One region of the Streptomyces phaeolivaceus genome, then DNA from elsewhere that is predicted to be linked to it. Evidence: predicted binding sites of a transcription regulator. Region 1 holds the regulator's gene; each other region holds the start of a gene.
The links. Region 1 encodes HspR, which represses chaperone genes until heat shock. Its sites were predicted from a motif close to TTGAGNNNNNNNNNCTCAA; they were not measured.
Positions count from the first base shown of each region.

Region 2: dnaK (molecular chaperone DnaK) is a predicted target of HspR. The motif match lies at 1,617-1,635, and genes of this name have one in related genera.
Region 3: lon (endopeptidase La) is a predicted target of HspR. The motif match lies at 4,055-4,073, and genes of this name have one in related genera.

Region 1 is NZ_CP045096.1:5,593,108-5,598,394, reverse strand. Features, by position in the region: gene F9278_RS26365 (hypothetical protein) at 1-1,402, shown strand, start outside; gene F9278_RS26355 (heat shock protein transcriptional repressor HspR) at 2,016-2,471, opposite strand; gene dnaJ (molecular chaperone DnaJ) at 2,477-3,661, opposite strand; gene grpE (nucleotide exchange factor GrpE) at 3,713-4,405, opposite strand; gene dnaK (molecular chaperone DnaK) at 4,402-5,287, opposite strand, start outside.
Region 2 is NZ_CP045096.1:8,688,981-8,694,267, forward strand. Features, by position in the region: gene F9278_RS39690 (RNA-guided endonuclease InsQ/TnpB family protein) at 154-918, shown strand; gene F9278_RS39695 (OsmC family protein) at 1,159-1,584, shown strand; gene dnaK (molecular chaperone DnaK) at 1,690-3,558, shown strand; gene F9278_RS39705 (helix-turn-helix domain-containing protein) at 3,578-4,441, opposite strand; gene F9278_RS39710 (hypothetical protein) at 4,679-5,110, shown strand; gene F9278_RS39715 (helix-turn-helix domain-containing protein) at 5,114-5,287, opposite strand, start outside.
Region 3 is NZ_CP045096.1:7,235,048-7,240,334, reverse strand. Features, by position in the region: gene F9278_RS33565 (IS4 family transposase) at 35-1,351, opposite strand; gene lon (endopeptidase La) at 1,630-4,032, opposite strand; gene F9278_RS33555 (GNAT family N-acetyltransferase) at 4,217-4,879, shown strand; gene F9278_RS33550 (rhomboid-like protein) at 4,902-5,287, opposite strand, start outside.

The DNA of each region.
Region 1 (5,287 bases):
GGAGAGCGGCATCGTCAGCGCTCTCGCACCGCACGAGTTGGTGCAGGCCCTTGTCGAGGCCATGAACGGTGACAACGCCGAGTCCAGCCGGGCCGAGCGGGCCGTCCACACCCGGATCCTCACACAGGTGTGCGGCGCGCTGGGCACCGACGTGTCCCTGGCACGGCTGGGCGCCGGACTGCGTGTGCTGGTCGGAGAGAGCGACGACACCAGGTTGCTGAGCAGGGACGAGCGCAACTTCATCTCGGACGACCTGTTCAGCGACAAGAACAAGGACCAGATACGGGACAGCCTGTTCCGGCTGATGTCCTTCGTGGATCCGCTGGTGGAACTGGGCACGGCCCGCGGGGATCGCGGTCCGGGTTATCTGACGTGCGTCGCTCTCGACCTCGGGGCAGGTTCGGCGAGCACGGAACTGCTGGCCGACCTGGCCGTGCAGAGCGTGATGCGGCGACTGTCCTCCCTGCAGGAGAACGCCCCGTCCGTCGTCGTGGCTCTCGGTGAGCAGGGCCTGCAACGGCGCCATCTCGAACAGCTGGCCCAGGTCTGCGAACGGCGCGGCGCTCAACTCACGTTTGTGCACGCACACCTGAGGGAGGCGGGCGAGGACCTGATCGGCGGCGGCACGGTCGGTTTCATGAGGCTCGGAAACCATCAGGAGGCCATGGTCGCCGCCGACTTCATGGGTCGTCACCACTCCTTCGTCCTGCACACCCTGACGGACACGGAAGGCCGGACCGTCAACACGTCGATCGCCGAGACGATCGGCTCCTCCATGAGCAGGGGCACGACCCACAGCGGTTCCACCACCCGGGGCCGGAACAGCTCCACCACCTATCAGGGGGCCTTCAACCCGCTCTCGACAGCCCAGTCCACCAACTCCGGCCGCAGTCACAGCGAGACGACCGGCGTCTCCACCAGCGTCACGCACGGCACCAACGAGTCCACGACCCGCACGACAGGTGAGAGCGACAGCACCAGCCTGGCCTCGGGGCGACAACGCGTCTACGAGTACGCCCTCGAACCCACGCAGCTCCAGGCACTCGCCGAGTTCAGTCTGCTGGTGGTGGAGCGACAGCCCGGCGGGGCCGTGCGGGTGCACGCCGGAGACTGCAACCCGAACGTCGTTCTGCTCGACCGGGTCAGCACCCAGCCACTGCCCGGTTTCGACACGCCTCCACAGCAGCACAGTCCCGCCCCCGCCCTCACCGAACGGGCCCCCGCCCCGCAGCAACAGGCCCACGCGCCCATCCAGCCCGCCGGAACGCCTCAGCAGCCGTACGCGCCCGCGCCCCACCAGCCCGCGTGGCCGTCCCAGCCACAGCAGCCGCAGCCCCCGGCCGGCTGGACCCCGGGCACTCCGCCGAACCAGCCCGGACAACAGCAGGGCGGCTTCCGGTGACGGACATCGAGCGCAAACCCGACGAAACGATTTTCCGTACAACCTGACCCCCACCTCGGCGTGGACCCACGCGGCCGGAGACTTCCCAGGACGCGGGCCGCTCACCGCGGCCGTCACGTCCGCGTCCGCTGGTCCGTGACCCGCGACTTCGGCTCCGGCGCTGCGTGCCCTCGACCGTGCCGGGAACGAGTCGAAGGGCACCGCCGAGCAGCCCGTCACCACCGTCGACCGGGTCGCGCCCGGCGTTCCCCAGGGGGTGGGCGTCACCGACGCCTCCGAGGACGGCGGGATCCGTGCCGGCTGGCCGGACCGGCTCTCGTACCGGGACGCCTCCGCCGAGCAGGGCGTCACCCATCACTACCGGGTGAGCGCCGTCGACGCGGCGGGCTGGCGAGTCCGCGCGGTCCGCCGCGGTCGACGGCCGGCGCCGGGACGACACACCGCCCTCCGCGGTCACCGGGCTGACCCCCACCCGACCGACCACGGCTTCGCACTGAACCGGGACCCGAACCCGACGCCCGATCCGAGAGCCGAGCGGGACGGTCAGGGGCCCGGAGGTTCGTCCGAACCTCCGGGCCCCTGGCCGTACTTGACGAACCGTCGGCCGACGACGTCAGTCCGCGGACGCCTGGCGTCCCTTCGGCCGCCACACCACCAACGCGCTGCTCTGCTGCACTTCCTGATACGGCACCAGGTCGCGCCGGTAGGAGGCGTGGACCGCGGCCTCGCGCTGGCGCATGGCCGCGGCGGCGCCGTCGAGCGCGGCCTCCATCTCGGCGACCCTCGACTGGAGGGCGGCGACCTGGTTCTCCAGCTCGATGATGCGCTTGATGCCGGCCAGGTTGATGCCCTCGTCCTGCGACAACTGCTGGACCGTACGCAGCAGTTCGATGTCACGGGCCGAGTAGCGACGGCCGCGCCCGGCGGTGCGGTCCGGGGAGACCAGCCCCAGCCGGTCGTACTGACGCAGGGTCTGCGGGTGCAGACCGGAGAGCTGGGCGGCCACCGAGATGACGTACACCGGTGTCTCTTCCGTCAGCTCGTAAGGGTTTCGTCGGCGGCCGTCCATCACATTCATGCTCCCTTCGCGGCCTGGAACAGCTCCGCTCGCGGGTCCTCGCCCGCGGTCGCCTCGCGATACGCCTCCAGCGCGTCACGAGCCTTCCCCGACAGGTCGTTCGGAACACTCACCTCGACCGTGATCAGCAGGTCCCCGCGGGTGCCGTCCTTGCGGAAGGCGCCCTTGCCCCGGGCCCGCATCGTACGGCCGTTGGGGGTGCCCGGAGGCAGTTTCAGGGTGACCGGCGGTCCGCCCAGGGTCGGGACCCGGACCTCGCCACCGAGGGCCGCCTCGGTGAACGTCACCGGGACGGTCACCGTGAGGTTGTCCTCCTTGCGACCGAACACCGGGTGCGGATCGACATGCACGACGACGTACAGGTCGCCCGCCGGGCCGCCCCGTTCACCGGGCGCTCCCTTGCCGCGCAACCGGATCCGCTGGCCGTCGGAGACGCCCGCCGGGATCCTGACCTGCATGGTCCGGGACGACTTGGCGCGGCCCGAACCCTTGCAGATGTCGCAGGGGTCCTCGGCGATCAGGCCCCGGCCCTTGCAGTCCGGGCAGGGGTCGGTCAGCGAGAAACCGCCGCCGGAGCCCCGCGCGACCTGGCCGGTACCGACGCACGTCGGGCACACCCGGGGGGTGCCGTTGGCGTCGCCGGTGCCCGAACAGGCCTTGCAGGGCGACTGCGAGGACATCCGCAGCGGTACGGTCGCGCCCTCGATGGCCTCGGTGAAGCTCAGCGTGACCTCGGACTCGATGTCCTGGCCGCGCCGGGGCTGCACCCGGGTGGTGCCGGAGCTGCCGCGGTTGAACAGTCCGCCGAAGACATCGCCGATGCCCCCGCCGAAGCCGCCCGCGCCCTGGCCGCCGCCGCCCTGGGCGCCGCCTCCGAAGAGGTCGCCCAGGTCGAAGTTGAACGAGCCGCCGCCGGCGCCGGGTCCGGGGCGGAAGCCGCCGTTGCCGAAGAGGGCGCGGGCCTCGTCGTACTCCTTGCGTTTCTTGGGGTCACCGAGGATGTCGTTGGCCTCGGAGATCTCCTTGAAGCGCTCCTCGGCCTTGGTGTTCCCCTTGTTGGCGTCCGGGTGGAACTCACGGGCGAGCTTGCGGTACGCCTTCTTGATCTCGGCCTCGGTGGCGTCCCTGGGGACGCCGAGGACCTTGTAGTAGTCCTTCTCGATGAAGTCCTTGGTACTCATCCGCGACGTCCCTCCTTCCACTCACCCTGCACACCGTCCCGGCCCCTGGCGTCAGCCCTCGTCCGGGCCACCGCTCTCCTTGTCGTCGGCACCGGAGGCACCGGCCGCCTGCTCGTCGGAGCCCTCGGCCTTGACGGCCTGCGCCCCCGGCTGGGGCTCGGCCACGGCCACCCGCGCGGGGCGGATGGTGCGTTCGCCGATGCGATACCCCGGCTGGAGAATCGCCACGCACGTCGTCTCGGTGACGTCGGGCGCGTAGCTGTGCATCAGGGCCTCGTGGATCGTCGGGTCGAAGGGCTCGCCCTCCTTGCCGAACTGCTGCAGGCCCATCTTCGCCGCGACGGTCTCCAGCGACTCCGCGACGGACTTGAAGCCGCCGACGAGTTCGCTGTGCTCCCGCGCGCGGCCGATGTCGTCGAGCACCGGCAGGAGTTCGGTCAGGAGGTTCGCGATGGCGATCTCCTTGACCGTGATCCGGTCGCGCTCGACCCGGCGACGGTAGTTCTGGTACTCGGCCTGGAGCCGCTGGAGGTCCGTGGTGCGCTCACCGAGCGCCGTACGCACCTGGTCCAGCTCTGCCGTCAGACCGGCCACCCGGTCCGCCGCTGCCGCGTCCCCGGCCGGGGCCGCCCCCTCCTGGGGGGCGGCCTTCGGCTCGGCGTCGTTCGAGCCGGAGGGGACGTCGGGCTGTTGCGGCTGACCTTGCGGCTGCTGCTCGTCGAAGCCCGGGGTCTCCTCCGTCACGCGGCACCGTCCTTGCGCTCACGGTCCTCGTCGACGATCTCGGCGTCCACGACGTCGTCGTCGGCCTTGGTGTCACCGGCGGCGGGGCCGGCCTCGCCGCCCGCGGCCTGCGCGGCCTGGGCGTCCGCGTACAGCGCCTGGCCGAGCTTCTGCGAGACGGCCGCGACCTTCTCGGTGGCCGTGCGGATCTCGGCGGTGTCCTCGCCCTTCAGCGTGGCCTTCAGCTCCTCGACCGCGGCCTCGACCTCGGTCTTGATGTCACCGGGGACCTTGTCCTCGTTGTCCTTGAGGAACTTCTCGGTCTGGTAGACGAGCTGCTCGCCCTGGTTACGGCTCTCGGCGGCCTCGCGGCGGGCGTGGTCCTCCTCCGCGTACTTCTCGGCCTCCTGGCGCATCCGGTCGACCTCGTCCTTCGGCAGCGAGGAGCCGCCGGTGACGGTCATCTTCTGCTCCTTGCCCGTGCCCAGGTCCTTCGCGGTCACGTGCATGATGCCGTTGGCGTCGATGTCGAAGGCGACCTCGATCTGCGGGACACCGCGCGGGGCGGGCGGCAGACCGGTCAGCTCGAACATCCCGAGCTTCTTGTTGTACGCCGCGATCTCGCGCTCGCCCTGGTAGACCTGGATCTGCACGGACGGCTGGTTGTCCTCGGCGGTGGTGAAGATCTCGGACCGCTTGGTCGGGATCGTCGTGTTCCGCTCGATGAGCTTGGTCATGATGCCGCCCTTGGTCTCGATACCGAGGGACAGCGGGGTGACGTCGAGGAGCAGGACGTCCTTGACCTCGCCCTTGAGGACACCGGCCTGGAGGGCGGCGCCGATGGCGACGACCTCGTCCGGGTTCACACCCTTGTTGGCCTCGTTGCCGCCGGTCAGCTCCTTG
Region 2 (5,287 bases), 3.1 Mb from region 1:
GCTCCCGCGAACCGCTCGCCTCGCTGGTTCGACGAGTTCGTGCCCAGACCCCCGCCCGTGTCGTCTTCCCCACGCGGCCTCGCATGACGCGGGCTTCGTCCCGATCACCGAGATCGCCGGACGTGTCCGGGACCCCAGGCTGGTGCCCATCCCATGGGTTCACCCGATCGGGTGAGCAGAAGCGTCCGCTTCGCCTGCTCACCCGACACACTCAAACAGCTCACCGAGTACAGAAAGGGCGAGTCCGACCTGATCGAGCGGGACGGCAGACTGTTCCTGATCGCCACCCTCGACATCCCCGAACCTGAGGTCTTCGAGCCAAAGGGCTGGATCGGCGTGGACCGGGGCATCACCAACCTGGCCACCACGTCCGATGGTGACAACCACTCCGGCCGCCGTCTGGGCCGCTACCGCAGGTGGCAAGCCCGCAAGAGGGCCGAACTCCAGGCCAAACAGACCCGCAGCGCCAAGCAGCTGCTGAAAAGGCGTGCCCGGCGCGAGTCACGGCATGCGACCCACGTCAACCACAAGATCTCCAAGACTGTCGTTGCTGTCGCCCAACGCACCGATCGTGGTATCGCCCTCGAAGAACTCGGCGGTATCCGCGAGCGGGTCACGGTTCCGCGCGACCAGCGAGCGCGCCAGTCCTCCTGGCCGTTCCACCAGCTCGGCGCGTTCATCGCCTACAAGGCCAAGCGTGCCGGCGTCCCGTTCATCGAGGTGGATCCGGCCTACACATCGCAGCGCTGCCCACGCTGCGGCCACACCGAGCGCGCCAACCGGCGCACGCGGGACCACTTCCACTGTCGTCGGTGCGGCCTCGCTGGGCCCGCCGACCACGTCGCCGGGGCCAACATCGCCAAGCGCGGAGCCACGGCGTGGGTATTCGTCAACATGCCCGACCCGGTCCCCGCCTGAGCGGGGACCGGTAGATGTGCCCCCGTGACCGTCCCGCCGTAGGGGGCAGTCGGGAGCATGAACAACGCCTTGCCGAGCTGAGGCAACGAGCTCGGTGGTTTACGGCTGAGTAGTTGACAGTGAGATGAGCGTCGGACGTGCCGGAGTGTGATCGGATGGGGTACGGAACCCGGCAACGGGACCCCGGCAGGGGGCTCCTGGCAACGGGACCGGCATCGTGACCCACAGAAAGGACTCATCGTGGCCACCACGCGCACCGCACACACCGTCTGGGAAGGCGAGCTGCTCAAGGGCACCGGCACCGTCACCTTCGACTCCTCCGGCATCGGTTCGCAGCCGGTGTCGTGGCCGTCGCGCGCGGAGCAGGCGAACGGCAAGACCAGCCCCGAGGAGCTGATCGCCGCCGCCCACTCCAGCTGCTTCTCGATGGCGCTCTCGCACGGTCTCACCGGCGCGGGCACCCCGCCCACCCGCCTGGAGACGAAGGCCGACGTGACCTTCCAGCCCGGCGAGGGCATCACCGGTATCCACCTCACCGTCCGCGGCGAGGTCCCCGGCCTGGACGCGGCCGGCTTCCAGGAGGCGGCCGAGGGCGCAAAGAAGAACTGCCCGGTCAGCCAGGCCCTGACCGGCACGACGATCACGCTGACGGCCGAACTGGCCTGACGGTCTGCTTCGCGCGCCCCGTCGCCGCCCCATTGACAAGAACCCACTCAAGTTTTGTGCTGGTGGTGGGGACATGTGGCGGAACCTTGCTGAAAGGGGACGGCGATGGGGCGTGCGGTCGGGGTCGATCTCGGTACGACGAACTCGGTGGTGGCCGTGCTGGAGGGCGGCGAGCCGACGGTCGTCGTCAACGCGGAGGGGCAGCGGACCACACCGTCGGTGGTGGCGTTCGCCAAGAACGGCGAGGTGCTGGTCGGCGAGGTCGCCAAGCGGCAGGCCGTGACGAACGTGGAGCGCACCGCGCGTTCCGTCAAACGCCATATGGGCGACGGGGGTTGGCGGTTCCCCGAGCAGGGCGCCGTGGACGGCACCCGCTACCGCCCCCAGGAACTCTCCGCGCGCGTCCTGCAGAAGCTGAAGCGGGACGCCGAGTCGTATCTCGGGGAGGACGTCACCGACGCCGTCATCACCGTCCCCGCGTACTTCGACGACGCGCAGCGGCAGGCCACCAAGGAGGCGGGGGAGATCGCGGGCCTGAAGGTCCTGCGGATCATCAACGAGCCCACGGCCGCGGCCCTCGCGTACGGCCTGGACCGGGGCGAGGAGCAGACCGTCCTCGTCTTCGACCTCGGCGGCGGCACCTTCGACGTCTCCCTGCTGGAGATCGGCGACGGCGTCATCGAGGTGAAGGCCACCAACGGCGACACCCGCCTCGGCGGCGACGACTGGGACCAGCGGGTCGTGGAGTACCTCGTCAAACGCTTCCAGGGGAAGTACGGCGTCGACCTCGGCAACGACAAGATGGCGCTGCAACGGCTGCGCGAGGGCGCCGAGAAGGCCAAGATCGAGCTGTCCAGTTCCTCCGAGACCTCCATCAACCTTCCCTACATCACCGCCTCTTCCGAGGGTCCGCTGCATCTGGAGGAGAAACTGACGCGCGCTCAGTTCCAGGAGCTGACCGCCGACTTGCTCGACCGCTGCCGGACGCCGTTCCACCAGGCCGTCAAGGACGCGAAGGTGAAGGTCGCCGCGATCGACCGGGTCGTGCTCGTCGGCGGCTCGACACGGATGCCCGCCGTGACCGATCTGGTGCGGGAACTCACCGGCAAGGACCCGCACAAGGGGGTGAACCCCGACGAGGTGGTGGCGGTCGGCGCCGCGCTCCAGGCGGGCGTCATCCGCGGCGATGTGAAAGACGTCCTCCTGCTCGACGTCACCCCGCTGTCCCTGGGCATCGAGACCAAGGGCGGCATCATGACGAAGCTCATCGAACGCAACACCACGATTCCCACCCGCCGTTCGGAGATCTTCACGACCGCCGCCGACAACCAGCCCTCCGTCGGCATCCAGGTCTACCAGGGGGAACGGGAGATCGCCGCGTACAACAAGAAGCTCGGCGTCTTCGACCTCACGGGTCTGCCGCCGGCCCCGCGCGGGGTCCCGCAGATCGAGGTGGCCTTCGACATCGACGCGAACGGCATCATGCATGTCTCGGCGAAGGACCTCGCCACCGGCCGCGAGCAGAAGATGACCGTGACGGGCGGCTCCGCGTTGCCCAAGGACGACATCGACCGCATGATGCGGGAGGCCGAGCAGTACGCCGACGACGACCGGCGGCGCCGGGAGGCCGCCGAGACCCGCAACCACGCCGAGCAACTCGTGTACCAGACCGAGAAGTTCCTCCGCGAGAACGAGGAACGGGTTCCGGCCGACAGCCGTGCCGAGGTCGAGGGCGCGGCGGCGGAGGTGAAACGTCTCCTGGACAACCCCGAGGACATCGCCCCCCTCCGCGCAGCCGCCGACCACCTCTCCACCGTCAGCCAACGCATGGGCCAGGCCATGTACGCGGCGGCGGCCTCCGCCGCCCCGACCGACCAGCCGCCGCCCGGCCCCGTCGAGGACGAGGGCGTCGTCGACGCGGAGATCGTGGACGAGGAGAAGGGACCGAAGGGGGGAGCGCGGGACAAGGCGTAGGCCCTCGGCTCCCCGCGGCTCAGTACTTGTCGCGGTACCGCTTGAGGATGTCCCGCGTGGTCGCGGCGGATGCCGCGTGCGCGGCCATGTGGTCGAGGACTTCCAGGTGGAGGGACACCTCGGTGCGGGAGTCGAGGTAGAGGGCGCCGGTGAGGTACTCCGTGTAGACCATGTCGGGGAGTTCGGGTTCGGCGAAGCGGAAGAGGGAGAAGGGGGCGTAGGTGCCGGGGTGGGGGCCGCTGGCGAATTCGCAGACCTGGAGAATCACATGGTCCTTCTCGGTGATCTCCAGGAGTCTGTCGATCTGGTCGCGCATCACCCGGGAGCGGATGCTCACCGGGCGCGTCAGGGACGTCTCGTCCATGATCACCCAGAGATGCGGCGGCTTCTCCTGGGTGAGGAGCTTCTGTCTCGCCATCCGCAACGACACATGGCGTTCGATGGTCTCGGGCCCTGTCTGGCCGATCGTCCCGGCCTCCATCACCGCCCGCGCGTACTCCTCGGTCTGCAGCATCCCCGGTACGAAGTGCGGCTCGTACTGCCGGATCAGATGCGCCGCGCCCTCCAGGCTGACGTACACGCTGAACCAGTCGGGCAGCACATCGTGGAACCGCTGCCACCAGCCCGGTTTGTTCGCCTCTTCGGCCAGCTTCACGAAGGCGACGACCTCGGGTTCGGTGACGCCGTACGTCGTCAGCAGGACCTGGACGTACGGGATCTTGAGCGCGACATCGGCGGTCTCCATGCGCCGTACGGTCGCCGGGGCGACCCGGAGGACGCGTGCCGCTTCCTCGCGCTTCAGCCCGGCTGACTCCCGCAGTTCCTGGAGCCGTCTTCCGAGCACCACCTGACCCACGGTGGGCGCGGCCCGCCGCTCACTCACGCCACGCCTCCCCACGCGCCGAGTACACCAACAGTCTGTCATGCCCCGGTGGACATCTCACAGGGTCGGCCGGGACGTGATGTCTCCGGTGGTTTCCGGCCACGACGACCCCCGAGGGTACGGGGTGCCATGACCTCGGAGGTAATCGACCGCCGCACACCCCACGAGGCAGGGTGAGGTCACCGTTTCCGACAGCCACCTCCACGGAGAGTGAGGTTCGTCATGTCCGTGACCACCCTGCCCGCTGCCCGGCTCGCCGTACTCGCCCGCACCACCGACCCCCGGACCATGCTGCGCCGCTTCCTGGCCGTCGACGCCGTCGTGACCGGCGCGAACGGGCTCGCCTACCTTCTCGCGGCCGGTCCGCTCGACCGGTTCCTCGGGGTCGGCTCCGGGCTGCTCCTCGGGCTCGGCGCGTTTCTGACGGTCTACGCGGCGGGTGTCGCCCTGCTGGCCGCGCGGGAGCGTCCGGCGGCGCCGCTCGTGCGGGCCGTGATCGAGGCCAACCTCGGCTGGGCGGTCCTCAGCCTCGTCGCCCTGGTTCTGTGGCTGACGCCGAGCACGGCGGGCGCGGTGTGGACGCTGCTCCAGGCGGTCACCGTGGCCTGGTTCGCGGCCGTCCAGTACGTCGCCCTCCGCGCGGCCGACAGCCGGAAGAACGCTGACTGACCGTCAGGACAGCAGCTCGTGCAGATACTTGACCGTCGCCGGGTCGGCCGGGAGGAACGTCTCGATGGCCAGCTCGGCCACGGTCACGTCCATCGGGGTGTTGAAGGTCGAGACCGAGGAGATGAAGGACAGCACCCGGCCCTCGTGCTCGATCCGCATCGGCAGCGCGAAGTAGGC
Region 3 (5,287 bases), 1.6 Mb from region 1:
CCGGCGGTGGGCCTGAAAAGCCAAGGCCGTGAAGTTATGGGCTGATCGTCGGCGTCAAGATGTTGATGCTGAGGGTGGCTGTGTAGGTGCGTCGGTCGATATTGAGGCTTTTGTAGGCGTATCGGGACAGGGGTCGTTTCACTGCGCGGGGGCTGATGCGGAGGCGGCGGGCGGGCATGAGGTGTTCCAGGACGGTTCGGCCGATCGTCCCGACGAGGTCGATCGTGGTGCCGGCGATGATGCCCGCGGCCTGGACGATCTGGTCGCGGGCGCATCGCAGGGCAACGCTGAAGCTGGCCCGGTCCGGGTCTGTTCCGGGTGTGGCCCCGGTGGCGTCGGCGATAGCGATCCGCAGGGCCTGGTAGGCGCTCAGCAGGGCGTAGACCTCCTGGGCGATGCCGGGCGGAGTGGTGGAGCGCAGGACCCGCCGGCCCAGCATCGTTTTCTTGATCGCGAAGTAGGCGGACTCCACTTCCCACCGCTCGTGATACAGACTGACCAGGTCGGATGCCGGGTAGCGGTGGTGGTCCAGGAGGTTGGTGGCCAGCCGGTAGAGCCCGGTGCGGCGGCCCTGGCTGGTGGTGACGGTGATCTCGCATTCGATGATGCGGACCTCGAGGGCGCCGAAGCGGGAGAGGTGGGAGCCGTCGCCGAAGCGGGCCAGGACGGGAGGTTTGCGGGTGGCAGTGATGCGTGCGAGGAAGGAGGCTTCGGTGGCGGCGACGGCTGTCAGGAACGCGTTGCCCGAAAAGCCCCGGTCCAGCAGGACGATCATTCCGGCGTGCAGGGAGCGCATGAGCCGCCTGCCGTGTCCGGTCTCTCCCTGGGAGCGCGGTCCGAAGGCGGCATCCAGGATCGCCCGGGTGCCACAGGCCACCAGCGCGGTCAGGCAGATCTGCGGGTAGCCGGCAGTTCCGAACCGGTTGGACCCCTTGCCCAGACGGGCCCGGTGCGGCGGGCTGTCGGGAACGTCGAGGTAGGTGCCGTCGATCGCAACGGCCAGCAGGCCCTTGAAGCGGGCGCCGCGGGTGCGGATCACCGTGGCCGGCCCGCGCAGCAGATCGAACAGGGCCCGCATGGGCCGCACGCCCAGACGCCTGCGGGCGTCCCAGAGCCCCGCGCCGGTGATCTTCACGACCGGTATCGTCTCCAGCGCGGCGGTGAGCCTGCGCCAGACGGCCAGGTAGCCGCAGTCCTCGAACAGGGCCGCGGCCAGCAGCAGGTAGACCACCACCCGGGCGGGAATCTTCCGCAGCCGTTGCTGGACAGCACCGGTCTCGGCAAGGACCGCATCGACCATCTCGAACGGGATGATCCGGGTGAGTTCCCCCAGATGCCCCGGGGCGAACACGCCCTTGGCTACCGTGATTTCCCGCGTGATGACACACTGATCGGACAGCGGAGCCTCCGGTCCTGTGAACGGCTGTCTTGGTCGACTGCCAGTTCTACCGGGGCTCCGCTTCCCACGTTCCAAGAAGCCATAGAACCAGAGCGCACTTGCCAACGCTCCCAAAGCCCTAACTTCACGGCCTTGCCTGAAAAGCAGGGGCGCAGCCCCTGCTTTTCAGGGGCGCGGGGAACTGCGCGAGAAGCCCCACCGGACCCGCACCCGACAACGCACCCCACCCGTCAGGCAGCCAGAGGCACCCCCACCTCCGCCGGCGCGAGCGCCAGCTCCAGCACCTGCCGGACATCGGTGACGGCGTGGACGTCGAGCTTGTCGAGGACCTCGGCGGGGACGTCGTCGAGGTCGGCCTCGTTCCGCTTGGGGATGATGACCGTGGTGACACCGGCCCGATGCGCCGCGAGCAGCTTCTGCTTGACACCACCGATCGGCAGCACCCGCCCGGTCAGCGACACCTCCCCCGTCATCGCCACATCCGTCCGCACGAGCCGCCCGGACAGCAGCGAGGCGAGGGCCGTCGTCATGGTGACACCGGCGCTCGGTCCGTCCTTCGGGACCGCGCCCGCCGGGAAGTGGATGTGCGCGCCCCGGTCCTTGAGGTCGGCGACCGGCAGCTCCAGCTCCGCGCCGTGCGCGCGCAGGAAGGAGAGCGCGATCTGCGCGGACTCCTTCATCACGTCACCCAGCTGACCGGTGAGCGTCAGCCCCGCCGCGCCCGTCTCCGGATCGGCGAGCGACGCCTCGACGTACAGCACGTCACCGCCCGCGCCGGTGACCGCGAGCCCGGTCGCGACACCCGGCACCGCCGTACGCCGCTCCGCCGGGTCCTGGGCCGACTCGGGCACATGGTGGGGGCGGCCGATGAGCCCGCGCAGATCCCCGTCGGTGACGGTGAACGGCAGCTCCCGCTGCCCCAGTTCGTGCTGGGCCGCGACCTTGCGCAGCAGCCTCGCCACGGACCGCTCCAGGTTCCGTACGCCCGCCTCGCGGGTGTACTCACCGGCCAGCTTGCGCAGCGCGCTCTCGTCGAGGACGACCTCGTCGGCGCCGAGCCCGGCCCGCTCCAGCTGCCGGGGCAGCAGGTGGTCGCGGGCGATGACGACCTTCTCGTCCTCGGTGTAGCCGTCCAGCCGGACCAGTTCCATCCGGTCGAGCAGCGCCTCGGGGATCGCCTCCAGCACATTGGCCGTGGCGAGGAAGACGACGTCGCTGAGGTCCAACTCCACTTCCAGGTAGTGGTCCCGGAAGGTGTGGTTCTGCGCCGGGTCGAGGACTTCGAGCAGCGCGGCGGCCGGGTCGCCCCGGAAGTCGGAGCCCACCTTGTCGATCTCGTCGAGGAGCACGACGGGGTTCATGGACCCGGCTTCCTTGATGGCGCGGACGATCCGTCCGGGGAGCGCCCCGACATACGTACGCCGGTGCCCGCGGATCTCCGCCTCGTCGCGCACCCCGCCGAGCGCGACCCGGACGAACTTCCTGCCCATCGCGTGCGCCACGGACTCGCCGAGGCTGGTCTTGCCGACACCGGGCGGCCCGACGAGCGCGAGCACGGCACCGCCGCGCCGCCCGCCGACGACACCCAGTCCCCGGTCCGCGCGCCGCTTCCTGACGGCCAGATACTCGGTGATGCGCTCCTTCACGTCCTCCAGCCCGGCGTGCTCGGCGTCCAGCACCCGCTTCGCGCCGCGGATGTCGTACTCGTCCTGGGTCCGCTCGTTCCAGGGCAGTTCGAGCACGGTGTCGAGCCAGGTCCGGATCCAGCCGCCCTCGGGCGACTGGTCGCTGGACCGCTCCAGCTTGTCGACCTCCTTGAGCGCGGCCTCCCGTACCGTCTCCGGCAGATCGGCGGCCTCGACGCGGGCCCGGTAGTCGTCGGACTCCTCGCCGTCCTGCTCGCCGTTGAGTTCACGCAGTTCCTTGCGGACGGCTTCGAGCTGCCGCCGCAGCAGGAACTCGCGCTGCTGCTTCTCGACGCCCTCCTGGACGTCCTTGGCGATGGTCTCCGCGACGTCCTGCTCGGCGAGGTGGTCGCGCAGCTGCTGGGTGGCGAGCTTCAGCCGGGCGATCGGGTCCTCGGTCTCCAGGAGCCGGATCTTCTGCTCGACGGTGAGGAAGGGCGAGTAGCCGGAGTTGTCGGCGAGCGCGGAGACGTCGTCGATCGCCTGCACCCGGTCCACGACCTGCCAGGCTCCGCGCTTGCGCAGCCAGCTGGTGGCGAGTGCCTTGTACTCCTTGACGAGTTCGGTCACCTGTCCGGGCAGCGGCTCCGGCACGCTGTCGTCGATCCGGGTCCCCTCGACCCACAGCGCGGCACCGGGCCCGGTGGTCCCGGCCCCGATCCGTACGCGTCCCCGCGCGCGGATGAGCGCGCCGGGGTCTCCGTCCGCCAGCCGTCCGACCTGCTCGACGGTCCCGAGCACACCCGTGCTCGCGTACGCCCCGTCGATCCGCGGCACCAGCAGGACCTTCGGCTTCCCGGGCTCGGCCCGGGAAGCCGCCTGCGCGGCCTCCACCGCGGCCCGTACATCCGTGTCATTGAGGTCCAACGGCACCACCATTCCCGGCAGCACGACCTCTTCGTCGAGCGGCAGCACGGGCAGGGTGAGCGGTGCGGACGTCGATGCCATGATCTCTCCCTAGGCAGTCAAGTTGAGCTATGCCGACTCAATGCACATGAGCCGAGGAATGTTCCCCGAGGGGCGGGGCGTTCGCTGTGGGCGATCACGCGCCCCGCCCGACCGGGGTCGCGCCACCCCACCCCGACGTAATACCCTCCATCCACCCACACCCATTACATACGCGGAGGTCGTGGTGGACGGACTGGTACGGGCCTGGGTCGACGGATGGGTGCTCTCACGCGGTGCCGCGCCCCCGGTGGTCGAGCCGTGGGGCCGCACGATCGACATGGGCATGGCCCAGCACGTCACCCGCCACGTCCTCTCCGCGACCGGCGACCAGGTGGAGGAGACGACGGTCCGGAAGGTCGCGGACGCCGTCACCGGGACCGGGGTCTGGCTCAAGGTCTTCGCGGAGCCGTCGAGGGTGACGCCCTGGCTGGGCGAGGGCTGGTGGGTGGACCCCGAACCGGGCTGCCTGATGTCGACCCGCCTGGGAACGCACGGGTCCCCCGCCGCCACTCCCCTCCCCGTCCCCGACGGCTACCGGCTCCGCACCTGGTCGTCCGGTGGCGTGACCCGGGTGATGATCGCCGCGCCGGACGGCTCCTTCGCCGCACGCGGCCAGATCGCCCCCACCGGCACCACCGCCGTCGTCGACCAGATGGAGACGTCCCCGGACCACCGCCGCCGCGGCCTCGGCACCCTCGTCATGCACACCCTCACCCGCTCCGCGCTCGCCCGGGGCGCGGAGATCGGCGTCCTGGGCGGAACACCGGACGGCCGGGCGCTGTACGAGTCACTGGGGTGGAGGGTGGAGGCACCACTGACGAGCGCGAGGTCCACGGGGCGGTCGTGAGCGGCCCGAGGCGAGCCGGCGGCTACACGGCGGTCGTGGCCGTCCGACCCCGCCCGGGGCCGACGGCCGGACCGGCCCGCTCCGCCCGCCGCCAGCGCCGCACCACCGGCCAGGTCGCCACCCCGATCGCCAGGGACAGCAGATGGCCCCAGTTCGCCATCGGGTCCGTGAACGCGATCAGGTCGTCCACCAGCATGCCGCCGAACCCCAGCAGGATCGGCCACCGCAGCCACGGCGACAGCAGTCCGGCCAGGGCACCCACACTGGCCGCCACCCCGAAGCTGATGCCGTAGTCGAGGCGGTGGAGGGAGCTGTCGGGGAGATGTCCCGCCAGGACGGCGAGGCCCACCGGGATCTCGGTCGCGAGCGTGGCGAGGACATGCCCCAGCAGGAAGACCCCGGCCGTGC